Regions from separate parts of the Photobacterium nomapromontoriensis genome, predicted to be linked through region 1. Evidence: predicted binding sites of a transcription regulator. Region 1 holds the regulator's gene; each other region holds the start of a gene.
What was found. The regulator CRP, encoded in region 1, controls carbon source genes, mostly activating them, when cyclic AMP is high. The targets are predictions, from matches to a motif close to TGTGANNNNNNTCACA.
Positions count from the first base shown of each region.

Region 2: a site for CRP is predicted at 5,936-5,951, ahead of recB (exodeoxyribonuclease V subunit beta). Genes of this name have one in related genera too.
Region 3: a site for CRP is predicted at 1,163-1,178, ahead of rppH (RNA pyrophosphohydrolase). Genes of this name have one in related genera too.
Region 4: a site for CRP is predicted at 3,443-3,458, ahead of ectA (diaminobutyrate acetyltransferase). Genes of this name have one in related genera too.

Region 1 is NZ_JAKJSL010000021.1:155,547-163,447, reverse strand. It holds gene L4D12_RS07775 (ABC transporter ATP-binding protein) at 1-354, shown strand, start outside; gene L4D12_RS07770 (hydrolase) at 522-1,517, shown strand; gene L4D12_RS07765 (YheU family protein) at 1,602-1,820, shown strand; gene L4D12_RS07760 (phosphoribulokinase) at 1,900-2,769, shown strand; gene L4D12_RS07755 (OsmC family protein) at 3,222-3,626, opposite strand; gene crp (cAMP-activated global transcriptional regulator CRP) at 3,908-4,540, shown strand; gene L4D12_RS07745 (hypothetical protein) at 4,757-4,945, shown strand; gene L4D12_RS07740 (DUF1338 domain-containing protein) at 4,971-5,768, opposite strand; gene astD (succinylglutamate-semialdehyde dehydrogenase) at 5,812-7,269, opposite strand; gene astA (arginine N-succinyltransferase) at 7,281-7,901, opposite strand, start outside.
Region 2 is NZ_JAKJSL010000035.1:73,191-81,091, reverse strand. It holds gene L4D12_RS15400 (DNA-3-methyladenine glycosylase I) at 1-167, shown strand, start outside; gene L4D12_RS15395 (LysR substrate-binding domain-containing protein) at 164-1,072, opposite strand; gene L4D12_RS15390 (TDT family transporter) at 1,198-2,175, shown strand; gene recC (exodeoxyribonuclease V subunit gamma) at 2,333-5,776, shown strand; gene recB (exodeoxyribonuclease V subunit beta) at 6,108-7,901, shown strand, end outside.
Region 3 is NZ_JAKJSL010000034.1:39,820-47,720, forward strand. It holds gene ptsP (phosphoenolpyruvate--protein phosphotransferase) at 1-463, opposite strand, end outside; gene rppH (RNA pyrophosphohydrolase) at 491-1,009, opposite strand; gene mutH (DNA mismatch repair endonuclease MutH) at 1,619-2,290, shown strand; gene L4D12_RS14845 (DUF6482 family protein) at 2,318-2,620, opposite strand; gene L4D12_RS14850 (NADP(H)-dependent aldo-keto reductase) at 2,787-3,821, shown strand; gene L4D12_RS14855 (sigma-54-dependent transcriptional regulator) at 3,937-5,271, opposite strand; gene lysS (lysine--tRNA ligase) at 5,616-7,124, opposite strand; one part of gene prfB (peptide chain release factor 2) at 7,158-7,901, opposite strand, start outside.
Region 4 is NZ_JAKJSL010000020.1:89,595-97,495, forward strand. It holds gene L4D12_RS06490 (aspartate kinase) at 1-1,036, opposite strand, end outside; gene L4D12_RS06495 (ectoine synthase) at 1,110-1,496, opposite strand; gene ectB (diaminobutyrate--2-oxoglutarate transaminase) at 1,510-2,775, opposite strand; gene ectA (diaminobutyrate acetyltransferase) at 2,800-3,342, opposite strand; gene L4D12_RS06510 (DMT family transporter) at 3,718-4,695, opposite strand; gene proX (glycine betaine/L-proline ABC transporter substrate-binding protein ProX) at 5,689-6,699, opposite strand; gene proW (glycine betaine/L-proline ABC transporter permease ProW) at 6,696-7,778, opposite strand; gene proV (glycine betaine/L-proline ABC transporter ATP-binding protein ProV) at 7,782-7,901, opposite strand, start outside.

The DNA of each region.
Region 1 (7,901 bases):
CGTAACGAACGACGTGAATTACAGGCCTGCAAACCAGAGACCACTAAAGAGAACAGCGCCGCCTCACGCAAAGAGCAGAAACGCCTCGACGCTGAGTTCCGTAAACTGACTGCACCGCTACGCAAGCAGATTGAGAAACTCGATAAGCAAATGGAAGAGCTAGGTGCAACATTAGCCGATGCCGAAACCCAATTATCAGATGTCACCATCTATGAAGCAGACAATAAAGCACGGCTTAATGAGCAATTGAAGCGTCAGGCGGCTGCAAAAAATGAACTCGAAGAGGTCGAAATGGACTGGATGGATCTGCATGAGCAGATCGAGGCCATGGAAGCGGAATTTACCCAGAACTAACTGCTAACAAGAAACGCCTATTCACCCCACACTGCCTTAGCCACTGCGGGTAATGTGGGGTGACATCTACAGGCAAATCCGGCGTTCCCCCCAAAAGCTCATAGACGCAATAGAAAACCAACCACTATTATTGGTAGGTTAAAACACGTTGCGCATAAGGACCCACAATGCCCCCGTTTGAACCAGCCCGTGGGCTAGGTAATGCTCACCTGCAAACACTGTTGCCCCGATTGCTTCGCCGTAAGCCTCTATTCACGCCGATTACTCAACGGGTCAACACACCGGACGACGACTTTCTCGACATTGCCTGGACAGCTTCACCGACTGCATATCAAGCCACTCAACCAGTGATGATCCTGTTTCATGGCTTGGAAGGGAGTTTTCATAGCCCATATGCCAACGGTTTATTGTATGCCGCGAAGCAAAAAGGCTGGCTTGGCGTCATGATGCATTTTCGAGGCTGCAGCGGGGAAATGAACCGCCAGGCCCGCAGTTATCACTCTGGGGAAACCAGTGACGCACGTTTTTTCATTCAATGGGTTCGTCGACAATTTCCTGACTCTCCGTTGTTCGCCGTCGGCGTTTCTCTCGGGGGGAATATGTTAGTCAATTACTTAGCCGAATACGGCGAAGACAGTGAACTCTGTGCCGCCCAAGTGATTTCGCCCCCGCTTGATCTCAATGCCTGTTCAGAGCGAATCGAACAAGGATTTTCAAGGGTCTATAAGCAATATTTACTCCGTTCGATGAAGAGAAATATCAGCAAAAAAATTCGCTTTCTACCCAACGCCCTGCCGCTGGATCAATCCGCTATTGAGTCCATTAGCACCTTACGCCAGTTTGACGATCTGATCACCGCACCTTTGCATGGCTATCAAGATGCCCATGATTATTATCAACGCTGTAGTGGTTTACGGCGATTACATCAGGTCACAATACCACTACGGGTGATTCATGCTAAAGATGATCCCTTCATGACTCATGACGTGATCCCCTCACAACCTTTACCTGATCATATCGAATATCATCTCAGCCCTAACGGTGGCCATGTCGGTTTTCTAACCGGATCATGGCATAAACCTACCTTCTGGCTTGAAATGACAGTGCCGGCTTGGTTTGCTCCTTTTACAATAACCAGAAGTAAATGGCGCTTATCTCGCTAGCAACTACTTGCCATTAACGTCATCAACCACTGATAATAATGTTATCAGTGGTTAATCCCTCCCCTAGAGCGGTAAACATTTAGTATGATCATTCCTTGGCAAGACATCGCACCAGAAACTCTCGATAACCTGATCGAGCATTTTGTCCTACGAGAAGGTACCGACTACGGTGAACATGAAAAAACCTTAGAACAAAAAGTCCAGCATGTTCGGCAACAGCTCACTCAGGGAGAAGCTGTAGTCATCTATTCCGAATTACATGAATCGGTAGATATTAAGCTTCGGCAAGATCTCAATTTCTAATCATTGATAAGACTTACACTTGATTTAACCGCAACATTTTGTTAATAACTCATCGTTAATCTTAACGACAGGGTTTGTCATGTCTGCAAAACATCCAATTATTGCAGTAACAGGATCTTCGGGGGCTGGCACATCCACTACCTCCGAAGCTTTTCGCAAGATGTTCAATATGATGGGCATCAATGCAGCTTGGCTGGAAGGTGACAGCTTCCACCGCTTTACTCGACCCGAGATGGATGTTGAAATCCGCAAAGCGAAGGAACAAGGCCGGCATATTAGTTATTTTGGCAATCAGGCCAATGACTTCCCCTTGCTGGAAACCTTCTTCCGCCAATATGGCATTGATGGCAGCGGTCAATTCCGCCGTTATCTTCACACCTTCGATGAAGCTGTGCCTTATAACCAGATGCCGGGGACTTTTACCCCCAGCCAGCAGCTGCCGGAAAATACCGACGTTTTATTTTATGAGGGTCTTCATGGTGGCGTGGTCGACGGTGAAACCAATGTGGCGCAGCATGTTGATTTACTGATCGGCATGGTGCCGATCGTGAACCTTGAGTGGATTCAGAAGATTGTCCGTGATACCCGCGATCGTGGACATTCCCGCGAAGCGGTAATGGAATCCATTGTCCGTTCGATGGACGACTACTTAAATTATATTACACCGCAGTTTTCCCGCACTCATATCAACTTCCAGCGCGTACCGACGGTTGATACCTCTAACCCGCTCAGTGCCAAAGCCATCCCCAGCTTAGACGAAAGTTTTGTGGTGATCCGCTTTCGCGGTATCAAAAATGTCGACTTCCCCTACCTACTCGCCATGATCCAAGGCGCATTTATGTCACGTCACAACACGCTAGTAGTCCCCGGGGGGAAAATGAGCTTTGCGATGGAGCTGATCATGCGCCCGTTGATCCAACAGCTGATCGATACCGGGAAGATCGGATAAGCAAAAAGTAAAGCAGGGGCGAGGAAAAGAAGAGTAGGAACTAGGTAAAGCAGTTAAAAGCGGAAAATCAGGGACTAGGGACAAGGAAGAGCGGAAAAGCAAAAGATATGTGGTCCTGTGGTCCTGTGGTCCTGTGGTCCTGTGGTCCTGTGGTCCTGTGGTCCTGTGGTCCTGTGGTCCTGTGGTCCTGTAAGCAGGAGCGAGGGACGAAAGAGTGTAAAGGAAAAAGAACGAATTCTGAGACTCTACCCCAGCTTTTATTCCGCTCTTACCCATAGGGCCTTAGGATCGCTTTTGCTCTTCCGCTTTTAAACCGCTCTTCCTCGGAACTCGTCCCTCGAAACCCGTACCTAAATCTTGATCTACCCATAGGACCATAGGTTCGCTTTTCCCCATAGCTCCGCTCTCGCCCTTCCGCTCTTCCTCCAAACTCGTCCCTCGCCCCTGATCTATTACGCCTCAACCACCTCATACGAATGCGTCATCTCAACCCCTTCACCCAGCATCAAGCACACCGAACAGTACTTTTGCAATGAATCAGACACCGTCTTTGCCACGACTGATGCATCCAAATCAACGCCTGTCACCACAAAATGCAAATTCGCTGAGGTAAAAATACGGGGCGCCTGCTCGCGGCGAACCGAACTGATCTGTGCCTCACAAGCGGTAATTTTCTGCCCGGCAGATTTCAGACCATCCACCACATCCACCGAGCTGCAGCCGCCCGCCGCCATTAATACCAATTCCATCGGACTCGGCGCTTTTTGGCCGCCATTTCCATCCATAACGACACTGTGTCCCGAATTTGACTGCCCAAGGAAGGTCATGCCTTCGACCCATTTCACGCGTGATTGCATTGCTTTCTCCTTACAACTTTTGAGGTAATTTCGTACTATCTAACAACTGTGTGATCATGTGCACACTTATGAGTAAAAAATGGCCATTTCAGATAGATCAATATCAAGAAAAACGTCCCGAAAAAAGATAAACTCTGATGTAATTATTCACGTGAGCTTGCAGCCCAGCGGTTGACTGAATATCCTAAACGGCGAACTACATTATTGTTAGGCCCAGCCTCAAACTTATCTTATAGGGACGTCGTTGTTGGGCAACAAACGCAGCAGAGGAAGTTAGTAATATGGTTCCAGGTAAACCTCAAACAGATCCAACTCTTGAGTGGTTTCTTTCCCATTGCCACATTCATAAATACCCGTCAAAGAGTACGTTAATTCATGCGGGTGAAAAAGCGGAAACGCTTTACTACATTGTTAAAGGTTCTGTTGCTGTCCTGATCAAGGATGAAGAAGGCAAGGAGATGATCCTGTCTTACCTCAACCAAGGTGACTTCATCGGTGAGCTAGGTCTTTTCGAAGAAGACCAAGAGCGTACTGCTTGGGTTCGAGCGAAAACACCTTGCGAAGTGGCTGAAATTTCATTTAAGAAATTCCGTCAGCTAATTCAGGTTAATCCAGATATCTTGATGCGTCTTTCTGCTCAGATGGCCAACCGCCTTCAGGTGACTAGCCAGAAAGTTGGAGATCTTGCATTCCTCGATGTGACTGGCCGTATCGCCCAGACATTATTGAATTTGGCTAAACAGCCTGATGCAATGACGCACCCAGATGGTATGCAGATCAAAATCACACGACAAGAGATCGGCCAGATCGTGGGTTGTTCTCGTGAAACTGTGGGTCGCATCCTGAAAATGCTGGAAGAGCAGAATCTCATTTCTGCCCACGGTAAAACAATCGTCGTGTACGGTACGCGCTAAGCTAACCATCACCACGAAAAACAAAAAGCCGCAATTGAAGTGACCCCCTTTAAATTGGACATTTCAAATATGCGGCTTTTTGCTTATGTGACAAAAGTATACTTTCACCTTCAAATTCTCGACTTCCTCACTGTTTTTCCGCTTGTATTCTCAATGCCCAATGCTACATTGTGCATATGGACTATACACTGACATTGACAACAGGAAATCACCGATATGGATATCGAGCGCTTCTCCCCTCATCGTGCCCCTTTCGGCTCTGTGATCATCGCGCCACTCCCCTCAACGGTCGAAATGACAGGATTTAGCGGCAGCCGCCATTACCTTGAACAACAAGAAACGGTCAGGCACGGCACACTCGGGCAAAACCTTGATATACCACTACTGGACGGCCTTAACGGCTAGGCAGTTTTCACACAACTTCGGCTCGCTATTTATTGGTACTTTCAAAAATTTTATCGGCAGAAGCCTCAACAAACCCACGATAAAGCTCACCGTCAACTGTTGTTGGGTAACGTTTGGCAAATTCATAAAAGCCCCCAGGGACCACGTAAACGCCATCACTAAACCCGACCTTGACATGATCGGCCATTGTTGACGATTGCTCCAGCATTACTGTGGGGCTACCTTTTACAGCGCCACCAGACTCATTGATAGTAAAACCATTGTGGAGCAGCAGATGGTTCACCTCGGCCACTTCTGTAAACTGCTCTAAATGATTAATACTAACAGTAAAATGATTGGCACCAAATCCATGTGCAGCAAGCCAGCCTGCATACTCGCTTTCAGCATACAACAGCTCATAGGTTGCGTAATCCAGACTCCATAATCGCCCACCATAAAGAAAGGTCGGATCACGCATGGCCGACTCCGGCACCTGCTCAATCAAGTCTCGTACCGTCTGCTGAAACAGCGAGCTAAACTGGCCGACCAACAGTTCACTGATAAACACTTTTGGGGCTAATGGATCAGGATGCTCAAAGTGCTCGGCATACAACTTCTTGTCTTCAAAGTGGTATTCTCCACAAGGCTTATAGCCTATCGCAATGAACGGGGCTGCCAGCCGATCCAAACCAACCGCTGGCAGATTAAATGTCCGCAAGGCAATGTGATCGTTATACAGTGGTTCCTCTTCTGTCAGCAGGTCATGGATCTGAGCTGCTGATGGACACAGGCGCTGGACATAATCCTGCCACAAACCTTCAAATAATTGCGCTACCCTTTCCATCTGTTTATCCCCGCTATTCAAATGCAGATTACTCACAACCGGACTAGAGATCGATCCCCGGTGCTAGTTGAGTCGGTAGTTCAGGTTGCTCCCCCTCCATTGAGGCCATAGGATACGCACAGTAGTCCGCGGCATAGAATGCACTCGGTCGTAGGTTGCCGGATGCGCCAGGGCCCCCAAATGGAGCATCACCACTCGCCCCCGTTAACGGACGGTTACGATTCACAATCCCAGCCCGGATCTGCTCAATAAAGTATTGCCACTCACTGTCATCGGTCGACACCAAGCCAGCCGATAACCCATAACGCGTCTGATTCGCCAACTCAACGGCCTGCGTCAAATCGTCATACCTCACCACTTGCAGTAATGGGCCAAAATATTCCTCATCCGGTAAGTCGGCAATCGGGCTAACGTCGATGATCCCGGGGGTAACAAGCGCGCCATGGCCACGCGTTGCTGCCAATAAGGCATTTCCGCCTAACATAATCAAATGCGCTTGCGCGGCAATGATGCGATCTGCTGCTTCAGCTGAGATTTGTGGCCCCATAAAGGGGGCGGGCTCATCAAATGGGCCGCCAACCCGAATGTTCCGTGTCAGTGCCAATAACCGCTCCAGTACGCGATCTCCTGCCTCGCCAGAAGGCAGATATAAACGGCGAGCACAGGTACAGCGCTGCCCTGCACTGATAAAGGCTGACTGAATAATAGTGTAGACAGTCGCATCGAGTTCGCCATAATGACGCGAGATCACCATCGGGTTATTCCCGCCCATTTCGAGGGCGAGCATCTTGCCCGGCTGTCCTGCAAACTGATAGTGCAACAAATGGCCGGTGTTAGCACTGCCGGTAAACAGTAAGCCATCAATACCTGCCGACCCCGCAAGGGCCTCTCCTGTCGTCCTCCCTCCCTGCACCAGATTGATCACCCCGTCAGGCAAGCCAACGCATTGCCACAGCTTCATGGTCTCTTCTGCCACTTTGGGCGTCAAATCAGACGGCTTAAATACCACGGTATTCCCGGCGAGCAGCGCAGGAACAATATGGCCATTGGGTAAATGCCCCGGGAAGTTATACGGTCCAAACACGGCCATCACTCCCAATGGTCGATGACGCAGCACGGCTTGTGTGCCCGCAACCTCTTTCTGCCTTTCCCCCGTACGCTCATGATAAGCCCGCAATGACAGCGCGATTTTACCTACCATTGCCATCGCTTCGGTGCGGGTTTCCCATAATGGCTTTCCCGTCTCTTCAGCTATCACTCTGGCTAACGATTCAGAATTATCCTTCACCAATTTGGCAAAACGCTCAATGATGGCCTGACGCTCACTGAACGGGCTCTGACGCCAGCTAATTAATGCCTGACGAGCACTGAGCACCGCCTGTTCAACCTGCTCGGTGGTGGCCGCCTGAGCCTGCCACACAACATTGCCGGTAAACGGGTCTAGCGACTGCATCGTTTCCCCTTTACCCGCTAACCATTGTCCTGCAATCCACTGCGTCATTATTCCTCTCCTTATTGACTGATCAACCGTACCTCGTCGCCATGCTGAACCTGAAGGAGCGCGGCCATTGAGGCTGAAATCACCGCCTTCTGCTTGATAATATCTACCTTACCGACAACCGCTCGAAAATGACAAAATGAGGTATTACTAATTATACAATGCGTGCCGAGAAGTGGTTCACCGATGACGACCTTGCACAGTTGAGAGTGACGTACTGATTCAATATTGCGAACATCGCATTCAACCGTTGGTCCGGCATCGAAAATATCGACATATCCCCGGCAACTGAATCCTTCATGTTCCAGCAAGCGCAGCGCAGGGCGGGTATTGTCGTGTACCTCTCCTATCACAGCCTGCGCCTCCGGGCTGAGTAAGTTGACATAAATTGGCAATTTGGGCATCAGATCAGCAATAAAGCCTTTTTTGCCAATCCCAGCCAAGTAATCTGCCAGAGTGAAATCAATCGAAAAGAAATGCGCCTTCAGCCAATCCCAAAACGGCGAGTTACCTGCCTCATCAGACACCCCTCGCATCTCCGCAATCACGGTTTTCGCAAAACGTTCAGGATGTTGGGCCATCATCAGAAAGCGGCACTTGGACAACAGCCGGCCATTGAGCCCCTGCCGCCATTC
Region 2 (7,901 bases), on a different contig from region 1:
CCGAAGCGTATTTACGTCAGTGCGGGATCATCGATGGCGGGCGTGATACTCAGAAATCCCTTACTGCGACTCAAAAAACGTTTAATGAGTGGCAGCAGGAATCAGGGCGGCCGTTATGTCAGATTAGCCAGATCATCGCCTTCAGTTGTGGTGATAATCATATTTAATCATCCGTGTCGTCATTTGAGGTATCTTGCCATTGCTGGCAAAAAGCCAGAAACAGTTTGAGCAGCGGGCTTTGGTATTTTTCGCGATGATACAGTAGCCAGTATTGGCGCTGCATATCGAGCGGCAGATCAAGGGTCACCAACCGCTTATCTTTGACTGCATGACTGACCGCCCGGCGTGACAGGCAGGTGATCCCTAACCCGGCAGCGGTACAGTTGATGATAGCCTCGGTGTTATTGAGTTCAAATGCCTGCTGCCAGTGTTCCAGACGTGGTGCGAGCCGGCTGAGGAAAAATTCACGGGTACCGGATCCGGGTTCCCGTAAAATCCACTGGCAATGCTCTAAATCTGCGAGGCTGAGTTGTTTATTGTGAGTCAGGGGATGATCCGGATGGCAAGCCACCACCATCTTATCTTTAAGCCATGGTAATACCGCTAAGTGGTCTTCTTGGACTTTACCTTCTACCAGTCCGACATCGAGTTCGAACTCTGCCAGCATGTGGCAGATCTGAGCCGTATTGGAAATAAACAGCGATTGATCACTGTGTCCTGATTCTTGGCGAAAATCACGCAGCAGGAATGGGGTCACTTGATTACCGACTGTATCGCTGGAGCCTATTTTCAGCTTGCCAGTGATCGGCCCTTCCTGACTGAAAAGCTGCTCGATATCCTGGCTGCGGGCCAGTAGTTCATCGGCCAGAGGCAGTAGTCGTTTCCCCTGTTCATTGATTAGCAAGCGGTTGTTATTCCGGTCAAATAACTTGTGACCAAGTTGCTTTTCAAGTTCAGACAACGCCATGCTAACGGCGGGCTTTGACAGAAATAATTTGTCCGCAGCAGCGGTGATAGTGAGCTCTTGAGCGACACTAACAAAAATCTTCAGTTGGCGCAGGGCGATATTCATGCAAACAAAGTGTTCAGTAATATTTAACTTACCATTAAATATATTCAATTATCATAAATCATTCAAATTTTATACACTATTGGTGTGTTAAGAAGCGACGGCAAGAGAGCCGAGTAGAGTAGTTTATGATTCAGGCAACGAAGAAAAAAGTATTAGGCGCGCCAACGCCAATGGCAGGATTAGCATTGGGTATCGCTAGTTTGGGCTGGTGTTGGGAAAATGCCGCTGATCTGCATGGCGTTGGCCAAATGACGGGTGCCGCAATTGCCAGTGTCTTACTGCTCGTGCTACTGGTGAAGTTCCTGTGGCATCCGAAATCGTTATGGACTGATTTAAGTCATCCAGTCGTGGGCAGTGTAGTTCCGACGTTTGCCATGGCGACCATGGTGGTATCAAAGGCTCTGGGGATGTATTTTGCTGTTGCTGGTCAGGCATTATGGTTGTTTGCAGTGATCCTACATCTGATCTTTTTGGCCCTATTTACTTATCATCGCGCCTCAGAATTTGAGCTTCACCACATGGTGCCAAGTTGGTTTGTGCCACCGATTGGGATCATTGTGGCGGATGTGGCCTTTCCGGGAGGGGCGTTGCGCCCGCTGGCTGAGGGGCTACAACTTTTTGGGATGAGCATTTATGCGGTAATGCTACCAATGATGATTTACCGTTTGATTTTCAGCCATGAAATTCCTGATGCCGCCAAACCGACGATTGCCATTATGGCCGCGCCAGCAAGCCTATCGTTGGCTGGTTACTTAACCGTAACGCAGCATCCATCACCGGTGATCATTGGTTTGTTGGGCGGAATTGCGGTGCTGATGACATTCGTGATTTATATTGCTTTCTTCCGTCTGCTTCGTCTGACATTCAGCCCAGGCTACGCGGCGTTTACCTTCCCGATGGTGATCGGTGCGACGGCACTGTTCAAGATGGCAGCATGGATGGTAGCAAGTGGTTATGCGCCAGAATATGTTCAGCAGGTTTCAACCTTGGCACATATTGAGCTATATGTTGCGACGGCAGTGGTGGGATATGTCGCTTTACGTTACCTCGCATTCTATCGCCCAATGTCACGTCTGGTTAAACCAGCCATACGGCACGCATAATAGCAGGCTCGTATCCCGCTATCTTGAGATGAATGTGTAGTGATAAGCCCGGTGGTCGAAAGCGATCCCGGGCTTTTTTATTGCATAATTTTGGTTTGCAGCTAACAAGTCGATAGTAGACAATCACAGTAATTTCCCCTGCTGGTGAGGCACCTGCGTGTTTACTGTCTATCACTCCAATCAGCTGGACTTACTCAAGTCGCTGCTTGTTGAGCTTATTCGTTTTCGACCTTTAGAGAATCCGTTTGAGGAGGAGCAAATCCTGGTGCAAAGTCCGGGGATGTCGCAATGGCTGAAGATGGAGCTGGCAAAATCGTTTGGGGTTGCCGCCAATATTGAGTTTCCGTTACCGGCAACTTATATCTGGAAAATGTTTACCCAGGTATTGGCCGATGTGCCAGAGCGCAGTGCTTTCAATAAAGAATCGATGACCTGGAAATTGATGCAGGTGCTGCCACAGCAGCTTGAACTGCCTGAGTTTGAGCCATTGAAGCGCTATTTAGAAGATGATGAAAGTGATCTCAAACTCTATCAATTAGCCGAGAAAATTGCCGATATCTTTGACCAGTATCTGGTCTACCGGCCTGAATGGATCCAGCAATGGGAAGCGGGTGATGAGGTTATGGAACTCGACGGTGAGCACCCCTGGCAGCCGATGTTATGGCAAGCCCTGTATGATCATACTCTTGCGCTGGGCCAGTCGCCGTATCACCGTGCCAACCTCTACGAACACTTCATTGATACACTGGAAAACTACGCCAGCAGTGGCACCGTGCCAGACCATCTACCCAAGCGGCTGTTTGTGTTTGGTATTTCTTCTCTCCCGCCGCGCTATCTTGATGCCCTTGCGGCACTGGGCAATCACATTGATGTTCATCTGATGTTTACCAACCCGTGCCGTTACTACTGGGGGGACATTCGTGACCGTAAGCATTTGGCCCGTCTCGCGGCCAATAAGCGGATCATGTTACGGACGGTGAACGACGAGCAAGCACTGAACGATCATATTGAGCAACTCAAAGACAGTGATGAAAATCATTACGATGCCGACATGCATAATGATGTCGTGGGCAATAGCCTGCTGGCTTCAATGGGCAAGCTGGGGCGTGATAATCTGTACTTATTGTCAGAAATGCAGGTCAATGAAGTGGATGCCGGTTTTGTCGATATTGAGCCGGATTCGTTACTGCATGCGATTCAGGCAGATATTTTGAATCTGGAAGATCGCCAGAACGACACGATCCTTGATAACAGCCTGCATAAATTCCCGATCAGCCTCGATGATAGCTCGCTGGCGATCCATGCCTGCCATAGCCCAATGCGAGAAGTTGAAGTCTTGCATGATAAGTTACTGTCGATGTTTGACATGGATCCGAGTCTTAAGCCACGCGATGTGATCGTGATGGTGGCTGATATCAATGCCTACAGCCCAGCGATCCAAGCGGTCTTTGGTAATGCTCCGGGCCAGCGTTATATTCCCTTCTCGATATCAGACCGGACTGCCGAGCAAGAAAACCCGATCCTGTTGGCCTTTTTACGCCTATTGTCGCTGCCTGAAAGCCGCTGTCATGCCTCTGAGCTGCTGGAGCTGCTAGAAGTACCGGCGGTGATGAGCAAGTTTGGTTTTGATAGCGAGAGCTTCGAAAAAATTAAGCGCTGGATAGAAGAGGCAGGTGTTCGCTGGGGACTGGACGAACAAACCGCCAGCCAGTTTGACTTGCCTGCACAAACCCAGAATACCTGGCTATTTGGTATCCAGCGGATGTTGTTAGGTTATGCTATGCCTCACGATGCAGGCTTGTTTGATGGCATCTCAGCCTACGAGCAGGTGCAGGGTCTCGATGCGGAACTGGCGGGGCAGCTGGCGGGATTTATTGATTGTTTGGTTGGTTACCGTCACTTGTTGGCGCAACCGCATCCGGTTGCCGGTTGGACTGATATTCTCAATTCCCTGCTTGATGATTTCCTGAGCGTTGATCTTGATGGAGAATTGGTCCTGAAATCGATCCGCGATCACCTGCATCGCTTACATGAGCAGTTGGGCGATGCCGGCTTCGATGCCGAGATCACGCCTGAAGTGTTGAATCAGTATCTGCACGACAAACTCTCCGGTGAGCGGGTGAGCCAGCGTTTCTTAGCCGGTCAGGTTAACTTCTGTACTCTGATGCCGATGCGTTCGATCCCGTTTCGGGTGGTGTGTCTGCTCGGCATGAACGACGGTGCCTATCCGCGTAACATCGCCCCGGAAGGGTTTGATTTAATGAATGGCCGGACCCGGGCGGGTGATCGTTCCCGTCGTGATGATGACCGTTACCTGTTTTTAGAGGCCATTCAATCGGCTCAGGAAATTTTGTATATCAGTTATGTTGGCCGCTCGATCCAAGATAACGCCGAGAGGATGCCATCGGTATTGGTCAGCGAGCTGGTGGAATACTGCCAGCAAGGGTATTGCTTGGACGGTGATCATGATTTACCCGTTGATCAGTCGGCAGCCAAGATTAAAGCCGCGCTGATTCACCATCATTCTTTGGTACCTTTCAGTCCAACCGCCTTTAGCGGTGAGCAGGCTAGTTTCGCCGCAGAATGGTTGCCTGCCGCAGCCCGTACTGGTACCGCCAGTCAGGCATTCCAACTGGCAGCCTTGAGTGCTGATCCACTCCATGATGGCTCAATGATGGTGTTAGAGCTGGCAGAGTTACAACGTTTCTGGCGTTTACCGGTCCGTTATTTCTTCAACCGCCGCCTGAAAGTCTTTTTTGAACCGCCAATGGGGGTAATGGAAGATGATGAGCCGTTTGTCTTAAATGGGTTAGAAAGCTACCAGCTTCGTGATGAACTGCTCGACTTGCTACTTGATGCCAGAGTAGAAGGTCGCAATGAGGATGAGGTGTATCAGGTGTTTGCTGCAGAGCAGAAGGCGGCAGGTAATCTTCCGGTTGCGGCTTTTGGTGAATTGGATCTGGGTGCCACCCGACTTGATGTATTGGCGTTGGTTGCGGAAGTTGAGCCTTTTGTACAGCGCCCACTGGACGATCATGAAGTTGATCTGAGTTTCATCATTGAGGGAGAGACCGTTCAATTGCAGGGCTGGCTGAAACAGCGTTATTCGTCCGGTTTACTGCGTTATCGCAGTGGTAAGATCCGCGCGCAAGACCACCTTGCGGCCTGGTTTGATCACCTTTGCTTAGCCGCCAGTGGCAAAGGACAAGAGACCCACCTGATCGGCACCGATAAGCATTTGTTGCTGCACACCGTTGAGCCTGATCAGGCGAGGGCGTATCTGCAAGAAGTACTTGAACTGTATTTTGAGGGGTTGAATCAGCCGCTGGCCTATTTCCCGAAAACGGCACTAGCGGGTATTCAGGCCTGTATTGGTCGTGATGGAAGCTGGAAAGATGATGATGAAACACGTGAAAAAGCCATGAATAAGATGGCTGAATGTTTCAATGATGGTTATCTGTTTGCGGGTGAAGGCGCTGATACCTATATCGCTCGAGTATGGCCATTGTGGACCGATGAACTGGCGCAAGAGGCATCTCAATTAGCTGCACGAGTACTGCAAGCGGCAATATTGGGCAGTGAATCGGTAGAGATGTTGTGATGAGGCTGCATGGTGCGATAACGGGGATAAAGCGAGATGGGAGTAGTGTGGCCGTCAGCAAATCATTGTTAGTTGTAGGGTGTCTGCTGTACGACCACTGGTGCAGAGGTAGACCAAGTTTCTGCTGGCGATACTAACCAAACCCTATTGGCTAAACCGTGAGTGAGTTCTCACAACAAGGGGATAACTATCGTGGTTAAGATATTTAAACTCATTATAAGTACTTGATCACATTGGCAATGTGACCAGTGTCACGCCAAAAATAAACCTGCGAGGTTGCTGGGGTCGCCTGGTGGCTTAACTAAGATCATAGAATTTGGAACGACAATCCATGGATAACGCAAGCGTTGCCAACACATTACAACCAATGACCTTCCCCTTGCATGGGGCGCGTTTAATCGAAGCTTCAGCTGGTACGGGGAAAACCTTCACCATTGCCAGTCTTTATCTGCGATTGCTGCTTGGTCATGGTTCGGTAGAAACGCGTCATGGTAATGAACTCACGGTAACGGAAATTTTGGTTGTGACGTTTACGGAAGCGGCCACCGCCGAGCTGCGGGATCGTATTCGTGCCCGAATCCACGATGCCCGGTTAGCTTTTAGTCGCGGTGTTAGCCATGATCCGGTCATCGCGCCATTGCTTGCGGAAATCCATGATCATAAAGCGGCGGCGGAGATTTTGCTTAATGCCGAACGGCAGATGGATGAAGCTGCGATTTATACTATCCATGGTTTTTGTCAGCGGATGCTGACTCAGAATGCCTTCGAGTCAGGTAGCCGGTTTAACAATGAATTTGTCACTGATGAAAGCCAGCTAAAAAGTCTCGTGGTTGCTGATTACTGGCGGCGTAATTTTTATCACTTAGCCACACCATTGGCGAGTGAGGTGCGTAGCATCTGGTCATCCCCTGCCGCGTTGTTGAGAGATATTGGTAATAGCCTGACAGGGGCCCCCGTTAAGTTATCTGTTGCTGCCATGAGTGATTCCCTTGCGGATCTGCATCGGGAAAATATGCAGCGTATCGACAAGATTAAGGCTCAATGGCGTGAGCATGAAGCTGACTTTGAGGCGTTGATAGCCAATTCTGGGATCAATAAACGCAGTTATACCAAAAAAAGTTTACCGGCTTGGCTGGCACAAGTGAGCCAGTGGGCAGCGCTGCCGACGGACAGTTATGAACTGCCCGATAAACTTGAGCGTTTTCATCAGCAAACCTTGATTGAGAAAACGGCCAAAGGTGAGCCACCTGAGCACCCGGTTTTTGCTGCCGTCGCAGCCCTATTGGATACCCCAGCTAATTTGCGTGATCCACTGATGGCGCACGCGATTGAGCATTGTCGGGCGCTATTGGCACAGGCGAAGGCGCGTAAAGGCTGGTTATCGTTCGATGATTTGCTGACCCAGCTGTCTGCCGCAATTGAAAACGATCATGGTGATTGCCTGACGGGGCGTATTCGCACCCAATATCCGGTGGCGATGATCGACGAATTCCAAGATACTGATCCACTGCAATATAATATTTTCAGCACAATTTATCGTCACCAACCTCAGTGCGGACTGTTTATGATCGGGGATCCGAAGCAGGCGATTTATGCCTTCCGAGGCGCTGATATTTTTACCTATATTCAGGCCCGCCGTCAGGTTCAGGATCACTACACACTGGAGACAAACTGGCGTTCAACGGCTGATATGGTTGGTGCGGTGAATGCGGTGTTTCAGCAGCCGGATAGCCCCTTTATTTACGATCAAGATATTCAGTTCTTATCGGTGAAACACAGTCCGAAAGCCGCGGATCGTAGCTGGTGGCTGGACGGTGAGCGCCAACCTGCGCTGACGTTCTGGCTGCAAGAGAGTAACGCGGGCAAACCGGTGACCAAAGGCAGTTACCAAGAGATCATGGCGGCGGCGACTGCGGCACAGATCCAATATTTGCTGACTCAGTCTCAGCAGAAAGCCGCCTACTTTAGCGAGAAAGACCATCAGCATGCGATTGAAGCGGGCAATATTGCCGTGCTGGTTCGGACGGGTAATGAAGGGCGGATGATCAAGAAAGCATTGTCAGATCAGGGGATCGCCAGTGTCTATCTGTCGAACCGTGACAGTGTTTTTTCCAGTGCAGAAGCG
Region 3 (7,901 bases), on a different contig from region 1:
GCGCTAACAACACCGCAAGCTGAGCCGCAAGCGTCACCAAAAATGACTCTTCGCTTTCATCAAACTCACGCTGTTCACGTTGCTGGATCACCAGCACCCCTAACACTTGGCGCTGATGAATGATCGGAGTACCAAAAAACGAGCGAAAAGACTCCTCCCCGGTACCGGGAAGGAGCTTAAAATGAGGGTGATGCTGAGCATCTGCTACATTGATCGGCTCAGCACGATCGGCTACGAGCCCAACCAAGCCTTCACCAAACGCTAATCCAATATGACGATGCGTTTTTTTTAAACCCTTAGATGCCATAAGGGTATAACACTGGCGTTTATGATCAGCAATATAGATAGAACAACATTCAGTTTTCATTGCCTGGCAAGTACTCACAACCAACTGGTCGAAGGCATCCAGTAGATTCGGGGCACTCGCCACCTTTTCAACAATTTCTCTAAGTTGCGTCAGCATACTATGCCCTGTTCTACATCAACTGAGTTAGCCTCGCTTAACCCGGCGTTTCTTCCTGTCTTTCCGCTCTTTAAACGGCATCGCCATCGCCGCAAATTCTTTCAGCGCTCGGCGATAAACATCACGTTTAAAAGACACAACTTGCCTAACAGGATACCAATAGCTGACCCAACGCCAACCATCGAACTCCGGCGTGTTACCACGCTGCATATTAACCTTTGACTCATCACATTCTAGACTGAGCAGAAACCATTTCTGCTTCTGTCCGATACAAACAGGCTTGGAGTCCCAGCGTACGAGCCGCTTAGGGAGCTTGTAACGAAGCCAATGACGACTAGACGCCAAAATTCGTACATCTTTCTTGGTTAGCCCCACTTCCTCATACAATTCCCGGTACATGGCTTGTTCAGGGGTTTCTCCCTCATCAATACCACCTTGCGGAAATTGCCAGGAGTGTTGTCCATATCGTCGAGCCCAGAATACTTCGCCATGGCTATTACAGATCACAATACCCACATTTGGGCGGTATCCATCGCCATCAATCACTGGACGACCTCAAGTATAAATCTCTATTAAATGTGATTTTTTCACAGTCAGTGCAATGGGTAAACAAACATTCTAACTTATCACTCTTTTTTCCTAGCCACAGCTCACATTCTGGATAACTTTACTATTCGTAACCTTTTATAAACAACCGAATGAGACCCAGCCCACATTTATACACGTTTTCTGTGGATAGATTTGTGAAAAAGCCATTACACAGTGCCGTTATAAGTACATCCTCATCTATAACACTCTCTTTAAATTAAGAGATAAAACAATAAAACCCTTATATAACAACATTTAATACAAAGAAAGAAAAAGGCACCGCTAATCATTTTAGCGGTCTATTGCTAAAACCAATGGATCGGTCAAAGATCAACCAGTCGTGACTTTATCCACATAAAAAAAACACAAATGCACAAAAACCCATCACAACACTGTACAAAATAACACCTACGCCTGTTTATTTACCCAGTTGTAGCCAATAAAATAAATTCCCCCCTCCAACTTGTGGATAAGTTTTAAGCGCGATCCCACCACGCCAATAGCCGCAACTCATGATCAACTCACTCGGCTATGATAGGATCGGCTCCCCCTATAGAGCAGGCTGATATGAAACCAACACCACGTACAGAGCAGGAATTACTTGAGCGAGCTCAAGCTTTAGCGGGTATGACATTGGGTGAGCTCGCCCTAGAAGCGAATATCATCACACCGCCTGATCTAAAGCGGGATAAAGGCTGGGTGGGGCAGTTGCTGGAATGGCACCTAGGTGCAACAGCGGGCAGTAAACCCGTGCCGGATTTTGATGAGCTTGGTATTGAGCTCAAAACAATCCCGATCGGCTATAACGGTAAGCCACTCGAAACAACATTTGTCTGTGTTGCCCCTCTTATCGGCCTGCAAGGTCTCTGCTGGGAGAACAGTCATATCCGCCATAAACTTGCGCGAGTACTGTGGATCCCCGTTGAAGGCGAGCGCGATATTCCACTGGCAGATCGCCATGTCGGCTCCCCTTTGTTATGGAGCCCGTCGCTGAAAGAAGAGCAGCAACTACGTCAAGACTGGGAGGAATTGATGGATATGATTGTGCTCGGCCACGTTGAACAGATCACGGCTCGGCACGGTGAAGTATTACAACTCCGACCTAAAGCCGCCAATAGCCGAGCGTTAACCGAAGCTTATGGTGCCAATGGCCAGCCGATCAAAATACTGCCTCGCGGCTTCTACCTAAAAACCCATTTTACCGCGGAGCTATTAGCGCGCCATTTCATTATTCAGTAAAGACTGATGCTAACCTCTCGGCATAGGCTATAAGGCGATAGTCATGTCTTGCTGGCTGTGTGTAACTGGGGCCATTGACGAAAACTCATCATAAGGATCAATGATACGCAGGATCACCGATCGGATACCCAACGGCCGTAATAATTCCCGAACCTGATCAATTGACTGAAATTTCATCACCTCTCCAGCCTCATCTTTTAAGGGTTCAAGCTGGTGCTTATATTCGATTTCCATCAGGTAATCGGTACATCCAGCATAGCTGGTTAGGATACACTGTGGTATTCCCCCCGTGTCAGCCTTGGTCCAGTGCTTGAGTTGTGACAATTTCATGTTCTCTCCCACTATACGCTATCTGTTAACTATTGGTCATAACCCCCTAACCATCAAGCCATGTGATAAAAATCAGCGCCCCTCATTACGCTTCTCAGGACCGTTCCGCTTCGGTATAGTCAGACATACCGCACTACTGTTCAGGCAAGCAGTCCAAGGAGGGCTAATGAAATATCATACGATCCCCCACTCGACCCTAGAAGTCAGTAAAATCTGTCTCGGTACCATGACGTTTGGGGAGCAGAACAGCGAACGTGATGCCCATAGCCAATTAGACTTGGCATTCGAACGAGGGGTGAATTTCATTGATACCGCTGAGATGTACCCCGTTCCGCCAACAGCTCAAACACAGGGACACACTGAGCGCTATATCGGAAACTGGTTAAAGAGAACAGGCCTAAGGAGCAAAGTCGTCATTGCAACCAAGGTCGCAGGTCCACGTAGCCTGCCCTATATCCGACCAGAGATGTCTCTCGATTGGCGTAATATCCATGATGCGGTAGAAGCAAGCTTAAATCGCCTGCAAACCGACTATATCGACCTTTATCAAATCCACTGGCCACAGCGTGAAACGAACTGTTTTGGTCAGCTCAACTATCAATATAAAGAAGACCACTCAGGGGTCACTCTCAGTGACTCACTGGAAGCGCTGGCAGAACTCGTCAGAGCAGGGAAGATCCGTCATATCGGATTATCAAATGAAACCCCCTGGGGCGTGATGTCTTTTCTTCGCTTAGCCGAAAAACATGACCTTCCTCGCGTGGTGACAATTCAAAACCCATATAACCTACTCAATCGCAGTTTTGAAGTTGGTCTATCAGAAATCAGCCATCATGAAGGGATAGAATTATTAGCTTACTCACCGCTCGCATTTGGTGCGTTAAGTGGCAAATACCTCAATGGTGCACGCCCAGAAGGCGCACGATGCACGTTATTCGAACGTTTTTCGCGTTACTTCAATCCTCAAGGCATTGCTGCGACTCAGGCTTATGTCGATATTGCCCATAAACATGGTCTTGACCCCGCCCAAATGGCTCTCGCTTTCGTTAACCAGCGTCCCTTTGTCGCCAGTAATATTATTGGCACCACCACGCTGGCGCAGCTGGAGGCGAATATCCAAAGCATTGACTTACTGTTAAGTGACGAGGTGCTTACCGACCTTCACGCCATTGGGGTGCAATACTCTAACCCTTGTCCTTAATACCAATCAGGATACTGAAAATCCCCCTGCCCATCAGGACAGGGGGAAACCTTACGTGATCAATCGCGACGCTAACTCCCGTCTCATATGACGAACCTTACGGCTAGCCGCGAAGCTAATTCTGACGTATATGGCGCGGAGACGGAACTAAGTCATGCTTATTCAACAACCGATACATTGTGGCCCGAGACACCCCTAGCTCTCTTGCTGCGGCAGTGATCTGCCCTTTATTATTTTCTAAAACCGTCAGTAAAGCGCCACGTTCTGAGTCTTCTCTGATCTTCTTCAGGCTCTGACGATCATCATGAAGCCGAGGCAAATCAAAATGCTCAATATCAAGCTCCTTACTATCAGCCAGCAAAATCGCTCGCTTGATCTGGCTGATCAGCTCCCTGACATTCCCCGGCCATGAATAACTGCTGAGTAACTGGCTGGCCGCTTCCGATAGCTGCTTAACCGGGCTATTGTACTGACGGGAAAATTTAAGCAATAAAAACTCAGCCAGTAGCAAGATATCATCACCTCGATCACGCAAAGCCGGCACAGTCAGGCTAAGAACGTTGAGTCGGTAATAGAGATCTTCCCGTAATGCGCCTGTTTCAAGCAACTCTTCTAATGAGTAACGGGTTGATACAATCAGGCGTATGTTGTGATTGATCTGGCGCCCGCATTCAGTGGTAAAACACTCATCCTGCAATAACCGCAACAGTTCCAGCTGTCTATCATCATCAAGCAGTGCAATCTCATCGAGAAATAACACACCATTATCAGCCGAAGCAAAGCAACACTGTTCCGCGAGTTCAGTACCAGAGGAAACCATCCAGCCATCAGTGATATTTTCACAGTTAACCGTAACAAAAGCGAATTTAGACCGGGTTGAAGCCTGGTGGATAGCCTGAGCAACCAGCTCTTTACCAGTACCTATTTCACCGAGTATCAAGACCGGAATATCAGATAACGCAATACGTTTCACATGATGGCGGAGCTTCTGCATCGCGGCTTGCTCCCCCTGTAAACCATGCTGACCAAACTGACCTAACTCAGGCCACACTCGACGTTCAAGTTGAAGCATTCCCAGCTGGTGACCAATGGTTTTCAATAACTGGGTTTCTGGGACGGGAGCCGTAAAATAATCGATGCAAAAATTAACAATAAATTGGCAAATCACGTCATTAGCAAGCTGAGTATCACGCACCAAAGCCAGCCAACGAGCCTGTTTATTGCGATTAACCACCCCTGCGATGCCTTGTAGACTAAAATCATCTTGCGTTAAGTCCACCACACCAATACAAGGCCCAGTTTCCAGCAGTAAACGCTCTGCAGCCCGCAGATCATAACAGCGATAACACTGCCATCCGGCCTGCTCTAATACCGGTAGCCATGGTATTTCGCCGCCTCCTAACACCACCAATGTCCCTAGTGCCGGACTAGATCTCTTCGCCGTCTTCATCCCAAATACATTCCCTCGCCTATACCGCAAAAATAACCATAACCTATATTATGACAGCCCACAGCAGAGTAAAATTCACTCTCACTGATCATAAATTGGCAATTAATCGAAATGCAACTTGTTTGCTATCATAATTATAGCTAACAATGCTGGCTCGAAAATTTTGAGGTCATAAAACACAAAATAGGTCTGAAGACGCCTATTTTATAACGTGATAATTATTTTATACGCTATCTCGTTTTATTCTCGTAGCTTAATCTCCCGATCCCCCCTCTGCTGCGACTCATCTTGCAGCCAAAAAAAAACCACCCTAAAAAGGGTGGTTCTGATTTTAATGGGCTAAATTAGCCGTTGTTCTGCGGACGCATTGCCGGGAACAAAATTACATCACGAATAGTGTGCGTGTTAGTAAACAGCATCACCAAGCGATCGATACCAATACCCTGACCTGCTGTTGGTGGCAGACCATGCTCTAGTGCTGTGATGTAGTCAGCATCGTAGTACATCGCTTCATCATCACCCGCATCTTTCGCATTCATCTGCGCTCTAAAGCGCTGATCTTGATCCTGCGCATCATTCAGCTCAGAGAAGCCGTTTGCGACTTCACGGCCACCGATGAAGAATTCAAAACGGTCTGTAATGAATGGGTTATTGTCGTTACGACGTGCCAATGGCGAGATATCCGCTGGGTATTCAGTGATGAAGGTTGGCTGCATCAATTGCGGCTCAGCCGTTTCACCAAAAATTTCCTCCAGCAGCTGACCGCATGTCCAGAACTTCTCAACATAGATATCGAGGCTACGTGCGATATTTGCCATGTGCTCACGATCAGCCACAAGCTCATAAGTTAGCGCTTGAATATCGGCGTGCTCTGGATTGTAGTGCTTGATCGCATCCAGCATGCTCATACGCGTGTATGGGCCACCAAAATCAATTTCGTACTCGCCATATGGTAGTTTTGGCGAACCGCATAGATCTGTGGCAATGTTGCTTAGCATCTCTTCCGTTAGATCCATCAGATCGTTGTAATCTGCGTACGCCATGTAGAATTCCATCATGGTGAATTCTGGATTATGACGAGGTGACAAACCTTCATTACGGAAGTTACGGTTGATCTCGAATACGCGTTCAAAACCACCCACAACCAGACGCTTCAGGTATAGCTCAGGGGCGATACGCAAATACATATCCATATCTAGCGCGTTGTGGTGAGTAATAAATGGACGTGCTGATGCACCACCAGGGATCACGTGCATCATCGGTGTTTCCACTTCCATGAAACCTTTGGTGGTCATGAAGCTACGGATTGCACTCACTACATTAGAACGCATCATCATCGCTTTGCGAGAATCTTCATTCACAATCAGATCAACGTAACGCTGACGGTAACGCATTTCCTGATCGGTCAGACCATGGAATTTTTCAGGAAGTGGACGCAGTGCTTTGGTCAGTAGCTCGTACTGATCCATGTTTACGTAAAGATCGCCTTTACCTGACTTATGCAGTGCACCTTTAATACCGATGATGTCACCGATATCCAAACCTGAGTACTTTTCTTTCAGTTCATTCTGAACCGTTTTGTCAGCATAAGACTGAATACGACCAGATACGTCTTGAATCGCTAGGAATGGACCACGCTTGGCCATAATACGGCCAGCAATTGCAACCACATGGCCAGCTTCTTCCAGCTCTTCTTTGCTTAGTTCGCCGTATTTAGCCTGTAGATCTGCCGCTAAGCTATCGCGACGGAAATCATTTGGGTGGCCATTTGCTTTGCAATTTTCGCGAATCATATCCAGTTTCGCGCGGCGCTCAGCAATCAGCTTATTCTCATCTAGTAATTGATCAGTCATGGGTTAACCCTTACATATTTTAACCGGTGTCGGTTACAGACCTGATTTCAGGCTGGCTTCAATAAAACGGTCTAAGTCACCGTCCAGTACTGCTTGGGTGTTACGATTCTCCACCCCAGTACGTAAATCTTTGATTCGGGAATCATCTAGAACGTATGAACGAATTTGACTACCCCAGCCAATGTCGGACTTAGTATCTTCACTGGCTTGCTTCTCAGCATTCTGCTTTTGCATTTCAAATTCAAACAATTTTGCTTTTAACTGCTTCATTGCTTGATCTTTGTTCTTATGCTGAGAACGATCGTTCTGACATTGAACCACAATATTTGTCGGTAAGTGGGTAATACGTACCGCCGATTCTGTGGTATTTACGTGCTGACCACCCGCACCTGATGCACGGTATACGTCAATACGTAAATCAGCTGGATTAATATCAATAACGATATTGTCATCAATCTCAGGATAAACAAATGCAGAAGCAAACGAGGTATGGCGACGACCGCCTGAATCGAATGGTGATTTACGCACGAGACGGTGTACACCGGTCTCGGTACGCAGCCAGCCATAAGCATATTCACCACTGATACGTACAGTTACAGATTTAAGACCTGCAACATCGCCATCAGAGATTTCAATGATCTCAGTTTTAAAGCCTTTGGCATCAGCCCAACGCAAGTACATGCGCAGCATCATTGATGTCCAATCTTGTGCTTCAGTACCGCCGGAACCCGCTTGAAGGTCGATATAACAATCGGAAGCGTCGTGATCGCCAGAGAA
Region 4 (7,901 bases), on a different contig from region 1:
TCAGATCATAGCTGACATTATCAACCTGACCGACCATCGCCTGATCAAATACATGCAGGGCAAACACTTTCTCTTTACCGGCGATGATCTCGATTTTATCTGTTTCGGGGCTGTAACCTGCCGAAATCAATGTGCCTTTGTGTTCAGGCTCGAAGGTATTCTTAATTTGCAGTTCGATACCATTTTCACGAAGCCCTGCTGCGGCATTGGGATGAATCGCTTCCATCCCTAAATTAGCGAGCTGATCGGCGACGTCGTAGTTGGTGTAGCCAATCGGCAGCACCTTGTCTTGGCCAACAACACGTGGGTCTGCCGAGCTCAGGTGGTACTCTTTGTGGATGATAGCTAAATCGGCTTTGGTCAGAGAGGCGATACGACTGAAGGTCATTTCACTGTAACCACGGTCATAGGTGGTCATCAGCCCTTCTTTACAGTAGGCGTAGCCCGTCACAATCGGCAGTTCTTTGCTTACATCAATCGTACTAAATGCTTCACCAATGGTTTCATCGAGGGTTTTTGGGGTCTGAGTGTCCCAGCCTGAGAGATCAACGAAGGTGGCATTAACCCCCAGTGTTTTCAGTTTCAGCGCAGTATTATAGGCACTGTGCGCTTCACCCATTGAAGAAAGAAACTCTCTGATCTGCGGTAAGTAGTGGCGCAGGGTAAACTGCCCGTATTGGCAGGTTTCAAGGATATTGGTGATGCAGGTTTTTGCTTCTGCGATGCGCGAGCGAATAAAGGTATCGGCCCGCATACGGTTCATCGGATCAGCAAAGATGAATTCATTGGTGAGCAGCATGCGCTCTTCAACGTAAGCGAGTGCTTCTTCCCATTTGTCATTACGCTTAGCGATCAGCTGGTATACGCCGGGCTTGCTGGTTTTTTTACATTCCAGCAGCGCATCAGTAATGCCGCCATACGCGGAAACCACAAAGACACGGTTATAGCGATTTTCCGGACGAAGAATAATGTTGTCGAGCACTGCATCAAATGCAGTCATTGAAGTACCGCCGATTTTTTCTACGGTATAAGTCATGATGAAGCCTTTTTGATGATTAAAAGAAAAGAATATGGCTGAGGGTGGGGTGCGAGACCCCACTTAGAACCCGTTACTCAACAACCGGATACACACCATTTTCATCATGTACTTCCGTCCCAGTGATCGGTGGGTTGAAAACACAGGCCATGACCATCTCTTTGTTTTTGTAAGCTCGCAGGTAGTGCTCATCATGTTTATCTAGAATATACAGAGTACCAGGCTGAATCGGGTAGGTTTCGCCGCCTACGACCTCGATCTCGCCTTCACCGCTCATGCAGTAAACGGATTCCAGATGGTTTTTATAGTGAATATGGGTTTCTGTATCTTCATAAATGGTCGTGATGTGGAAAGAAAACCCCATGTTGTCGTCTTTCAATAACATTCGGACACTTTCCCAGTTATCCGAGACAACACGTCGTTCACTATTTTTGCACTCATCGAGTGTTCTTACGATCATCATTTCTTCCTTGTTAAGATGCTTTTTTGAAGTACTTTGCCGCGATAGATTCAACGGCACCTTCGAAAATATTGAGTCCTTGTTCAAGCTCGGCTGCCGTGATGGTCAGTGGGCAGAAAAACTTCACGACTTCATCATTCGGGCCTGCGGTTTCAATGATCATGCCATTTTTAAAACACGCTTTTGCGATATCGCGTGAGATATCATCATGCTTACATTCAATGCCTATCATCATGCCGCGGCCTTTCTGTTTCACAAACAGATCGGGGAAGCGTTTAATGGAACGCTGGATGACGAGACTGACTTGCTTTGAACATTGCTGAATATGGGATTCAAAATTGCGGTTTGACCAGTAGATTTCCAGAGCTGTTGCAGCCGTTACGAAGGCGTGGTTATTACCACGGAATGTTCCGTTGTGCTCTCCGGGTTTCCAAATATCAAGTTCAGGTTTGAGTAGCACCACCGCCATCGGTAAGCCATACCCACTGATTGATTTTGAGAGTGTGACAATATCCGGGGTAATGCCCGCGGGTTCAAAGCTGAAGAATGTGCCTGTACGGCCACAGCCCGCCTGAATGTCATCGACGATCATAAGGATATCGTGCACCTTACAGATCTTACTTAAGCGCTGTAGCCATTCGTCAGAGGCGACATTGAGGCCGCCTTCGCCTTGTACGGTTTCGAGCAGTACTGCTGCAGGCTTATCCATACCGGAGGAGTTGTCAGATAACATGGTTTCAAATAACGCTAAGCCATCAATACCGGCATAGCCTTCAAATGGGATGCGTGTGACATTGTTCAGGCTAGCACCTGCTCCCTGACGATGGTGTTGATTGCCTGTAGCAGCAAGTGCACCCGCTGTACAACCATGGAAGCCGTTGGTAAAGGCGACAATGCTGCTTCTATTTTTAACTTTCTTTGCTAATTTAATTGCCGCTTCAACAGCGTTTGTCCCGGTTGGGCCAGTAAATTGCATTTTGTAGTTTAAGCCTCTTGGCTCGAGAATGTAGCGGCTGAATGCGCTAAGAAAGTCGGCTTTAGCATTGGAATGCATATCTAAACCATGGGTAATGCCATCCATTCCAATGTAATCAAGCAAGGCTTCTTTTAAGACGGGGTTATTGTGTCCGTAATTCAGTGATCCGGCGCCGGCAAGGAAGTCTAAGTAACGATCTCCATTGTTGGTTTCTAGCCAGCAGCCTTTGGCTTTTTGAAATACAACCGGAAAGCTGTTTGAGTATGAGCGTACGTTGGATTCTTGTTTTTTGAAAATATCCATGATAAGGCCGTTTATGATTCCTAATTATTGAGAGTTATTTAATGGGATTCGATACAGGTGTTCCGTATCGTGCTTACCTTTGAAATGTGCTTCACCATCTAAAAACGTTGATACGACCCCTCGATTATTGTGTTTAGCATCGAGTTTTTTAAATAGCGCCCATGAGGCATCGTTCTCTTTAGTAATGGTCGTTTCTACGGCTTGTACGTTTGTGAGGGCCTCCCTCTTTAAAAGAGCAGTAAGCATACGCATTGCGAGGCCATTGCCACGAAAGCGAGGGGAGACGGCGACTTGCCAGACAAATAAAACATCGGGTTCGTTGGGCTTTTGGTAACCCGAAATAAAACCTGCAATATCGCCTTTGTGCTCGGCGAGAACACAGGTCTTGCTGAAGTGAGTGGATTGGAGAAAGTTGCAGTATGAAGAGTTGGTATCTAATGGGGGGCAATTCGCGATTAGGCTGTAAATCGCATCGCCATCGGTAACCGTCGGTTCACGAAACGTCCATTTCGAACCAGGCGTGTCTCCATTTTCTGGATTTTTAACCTTTGGTGTGGGTGTGATAATAGATTGATACATATCCTTTGAGCCCTAATCAATTTCCTTCATTATTATGCCCATCTTAGCTAACTGAAAATCAAGCTATAGGCGCCTTTCTCTGCAGATATGTGACAATTATCACATATTGTTAACTATAAATAAAGTCAAAAAATGCTTTGAGGTCTAAATTAATGGATTTTCAAATCTATTCATAGTTAACTGCAATGTTACAAAATGCAGAGCATTTTACTCAATAAGAAGGCGTAGTAACTGGGGTAAATAGGAGGCGAAGAAGGGGAGAGAGTGAGGCGGTGAAATAGAAACGGCATACCGAAATATGCCGTTTAATCAGAGTGTAGATTGTTTCTTGCGTCAGACCGTTGTTCTTATATGGCGCTAAAATCAGGCTTCTTGTGCGTTAAGCTCTGGGGCTTTGCTGACGGGAACTTTCGTTTCGTATTTAGTAAATACGTACAGGGCAACAACAATCAGCGAAACGATGATAGTTTTACTTAGTACCATCTCCTCACCCAATGTGAAGACTGCAACCAAATAACCGACTAATGGCATTAGGTTCAGTGCCATGGTCGCTTTTTCTACACCGATTTGTTTGAATGAGTAAAGTTGGATAAGGTAGCTACCCCCAGAGATCCCCATGCCAAGGAAAATGAGCAGGCTGATCAGTAGTGGGCTTGATAGAATGATATTGATCTGAGAGAGGTCAAGATCCATCGCGATTACGACAAATACTCCAAGTACGGCGACCGAGATATATTGATACAGCATTGATACGACAGAGCCGTATTTTTCAGCAAGGCTACTACGTAGATAGGCCGTCCAGGCCAGTGACAACATAGAAATAGTCACATAAGCAAAACCCAGTAGTGAGTTACCATTTTCAACCACTGTTGTTGGCCCTACACTCATGGCGTAGATACACAGTGCAGATGCAATGAAGGCGCCCCATTGAATTTTGTTCATTTTAAAATGCATAAACATCATGCCAAAGAAAACGGTGGCGAAAGGCTGCATGCCTTGGATCACACCGTTTTCAGTTGCACCAATGTGGGAGAGGGAAAGGAAATTAAATAAAGAGAAAACGCCTTGGCCAATAATGCCGCACAGGGCAATTTTTACGATGTCTTTTTTCTCTATTTTTAAACTTGCGCCTAAATCTTTGCTGAGTGATTCACTTTTAGAGGTGAAAAAATAGATAACAGTTAAACCAATTACAGCCGTGACATACCGGAAAAACACCAATGTCATGGGATCTACCGCCATTGACAGCGGCTTTGATACGACGCCAGTTACCCCCCAAATTACAGCCACAGATATTGCTGCTACCCACCCTAAAAATACATTTTTATTTTTTACGTCCATGGTGCCTTCTTATATTTGTTTGGCAAATAAATGTTTAATCGTTTTTTACAGAGCAGCTCGTATATATTTTCTCTGTTTTTGTTTCATCAGATGAATTATTTGTGTAACCACAAGCTGTTGATCGATAAAATAAATTATAATGAAAAGAGATCGCTCTCGAAGTTCAAAGAGATAGTACTGTTTATATCTGTATTAAGTTAACAATAGTTAATTATCTATTGTTGTGTGTATCATCAGTAATTGTATGCATGCTAGTTTACCGATCATACAGTTCAATAATGTGACCTATGTCCAAAAGGTCAGTAAAGTGAACTTGTTGACATGTCTTTATCTTTGAATAGTGATCTAGATCGATTTTTGTTGTTTTTATATCTTATTTACAATGTAAATCATGATTTCGATCTGATTTTTCTTATCCTTTTTAAGTGGAGAGAGCAAGATAGTATTGTAAATGAATCATAATCTTGAATTATAGTTAACTAAAGTGTCCTGTTGGTCTGCGAGGAAGATGATGACGGTGGGCCAATAAAGTTAACCATCAAAGGGGCTGCATGAACGCCAATAAATATGGGATGGTATGCATCTGCGATGCGAAATGAAATTATTTAGTGGGTGGGAAGTTATGTGAACTGAAATTAAAAATTCGGCGAAAATTGAAATTATGTCATTCGTTATTTCTAATAAATGTATACTCACATCATAAATTTATTATTGTTCACCTGATCATTTGACAAAAGGTCACTATCTGACAGAAAGAATGTGTATGAGTTGGCGGATGAAACATTGTCTAGGTATTCAAAGGTAGTGAATGCCATGAAGCCGTAGAACAACATAATTTAAATCGCAAGATAATGGTGGGCAGATGAGTGTGGTTGCGCTGAGATCACTCTGAATCCTGCATCTTGAGGTAACTTGGGTGTATGTTTATTAAAGAAAAAGCAGACACTTATGTGTGTCTGCTTTTGGTTTAAGTCTTTTATGTGTAAATCGCCGTTAGCGAGCTGCTTGTTTTGCTTCATCAAGCCATGTGTTAAAGGTGGCTTGATGCGATTTGATCCAAGCGTTTGCATGGCTTTCAATGTCTGCTGATGAATTTTTACCTTGACTCATGATCATATTTTGGGCGCTGACATCATTGATGTTGAGTTTGATGATTTCAAATAATTTTGCAGCAGCAGGATTTTCGTCAGTAAATGTTTTATTAGCGATAATACGCATTGAATTCATTTCAAACCCATAATTCTTGCCATTTGGCAGGGTGGTATCGACGTTTTTACGCTCATCGGGTAGGGCTGAAAACGGTACTTCAAGCCAAGTAACGTCTTTGCCCGGAACGAGAACACCGCTAACCCAGTAAGGCGTCCAAGTGTAATATAAAACAGGAGAGCCTTTCTTATAGCGCGAAATTGTATCAGCGATAATAGCGGCGTAATTACCTTGATTGTGACTGACAGTATCGCGCAATTTATATGCGGTCAGATGTGCTTCGATGACCCGCTCACAGCCCCAGCCTGGGTTACAGCCTGTTAGATCAGCCTTACCATCACCGTCGGCATCAAACAGTTTGGCAATTTTGGGGTCGGTAAGCTGCGACATGTTGGTAATACCGTATTTTTCAGCGGTTTTTTTGTCGATCAAATAGCCCTGTGCGGCACCGCTGATATAGTGGCCCTTACGGAAAAGCTTCTCGTCACCACCCGCCATGGTGAATTTATCCGCATGGAGTGGGAACCAGCCGACTGTTAGGTAAGTCGCGTCGCCTTCTGCAATGGAGGTGTAACCGACATTATAATCCACTTCTTTTGTCGCTTTAACGGTATAGCCTAATGCTTCCAGTGCTTTGTTGACAATTAAGGTTTGAAAGGTCTCTTCTGCGACGGTTGACTGTAATGGTTGTACTGTGATCCCTTCACCGGGGAGCTTTTCTGCCCATGCAGTGCTTGTGGCACAGGCTGCTGAAACTAATACACTTAATGTTAGTGTCTTCTTCCATGAAGCAATCATGCGTTTTCTCCAATCTTGTTGTCATTATTAATAGATGGTTTGTGTTTTAATACAAAGCCTGCTGGCCCGTGGTGATACCATTTACTTTTTGTATTACGAGAATTAGCACCTAACGCTTGGGTAAGCCGATCGAGTAAAATAGCCATAATCACAATGCCCAATCCCCCCACTGCGGCAAGTCCCATATCAAGCCGACCAATGCCCCGTAATACCATCTGACCCAGACCGCCAACCGCGATCATGGATGCGATAACCACCATCGAAAGTGAGAGCATTAAGGTCTGGTTAACACCTGCCATGATGGTGGGCATTGCTAACGGTAATTGAATCCGATAAAGCATTTGCTTTGGGCTGGCACCAAAGGCATGTCCAGCTTCGATTAATTCGTCGGGGACCTGTTGTATCCCCAGAATCGTTAAGCGAACAACAGGAGGTAAGGCAAAGATGATTGTGACAACGACGCCGGGTACGTTACCGATCCCGAATAACATTACGATAGGTACTAAATAGACAAATGCTGGTGTGGTCTGCATGGCATCCAGTATTGGTCTGATCACTTTCGCTGCCATTGAACTTCTGGCCAGCCAGATCCCCAGGGGCAATCCGATGAGCAAACAGAAGAATACCGAGGTCATCACCAGCGACAAGGTGGTCATCGCTTCAGACCAAGCACCAATTAACCCGATGATCAGTAAGGAAGCCAATGTCGACAAGCCCAGCTTTAATCCCGAAAACTGCCAGGCCAGTAAAAAGAGTAGCATTAACATAATTGGCGCAGGCGTTAAGACGAGCCCTGACTCAAAGGTGGATAAGATAAAATCGATAGGTACGCGAATAGCCTGAAAGATCGGGCGACCATGTTCGACCATCCAGCTCAGCCCCGTATCGACCCATTGGTCAAATGGGATCAGGGCTTCTTGGAAAGGGTTTTGCCAATCGAAGGGGGGTTGTGTGATCTCGGATTCAGCCAGCCATGCATTCTCTGTCCCAGAGGCTGGCGAAGATGTCGATGACCATGGATCTGCCGACTGTTCGGTTTGACTCCATGAGTCACTTGGCGGTGTTGTTTCCTTACCCATGTGTTATTCCCTATCTAATGTTTGTAATAATCGAGACTTGGTGATCACGCCGTAGTAGTTGAGATCTTCATCCACAACGGGTACGGCATAGGGCACATTGGCAACGTGGCTGATCAGCTGGTT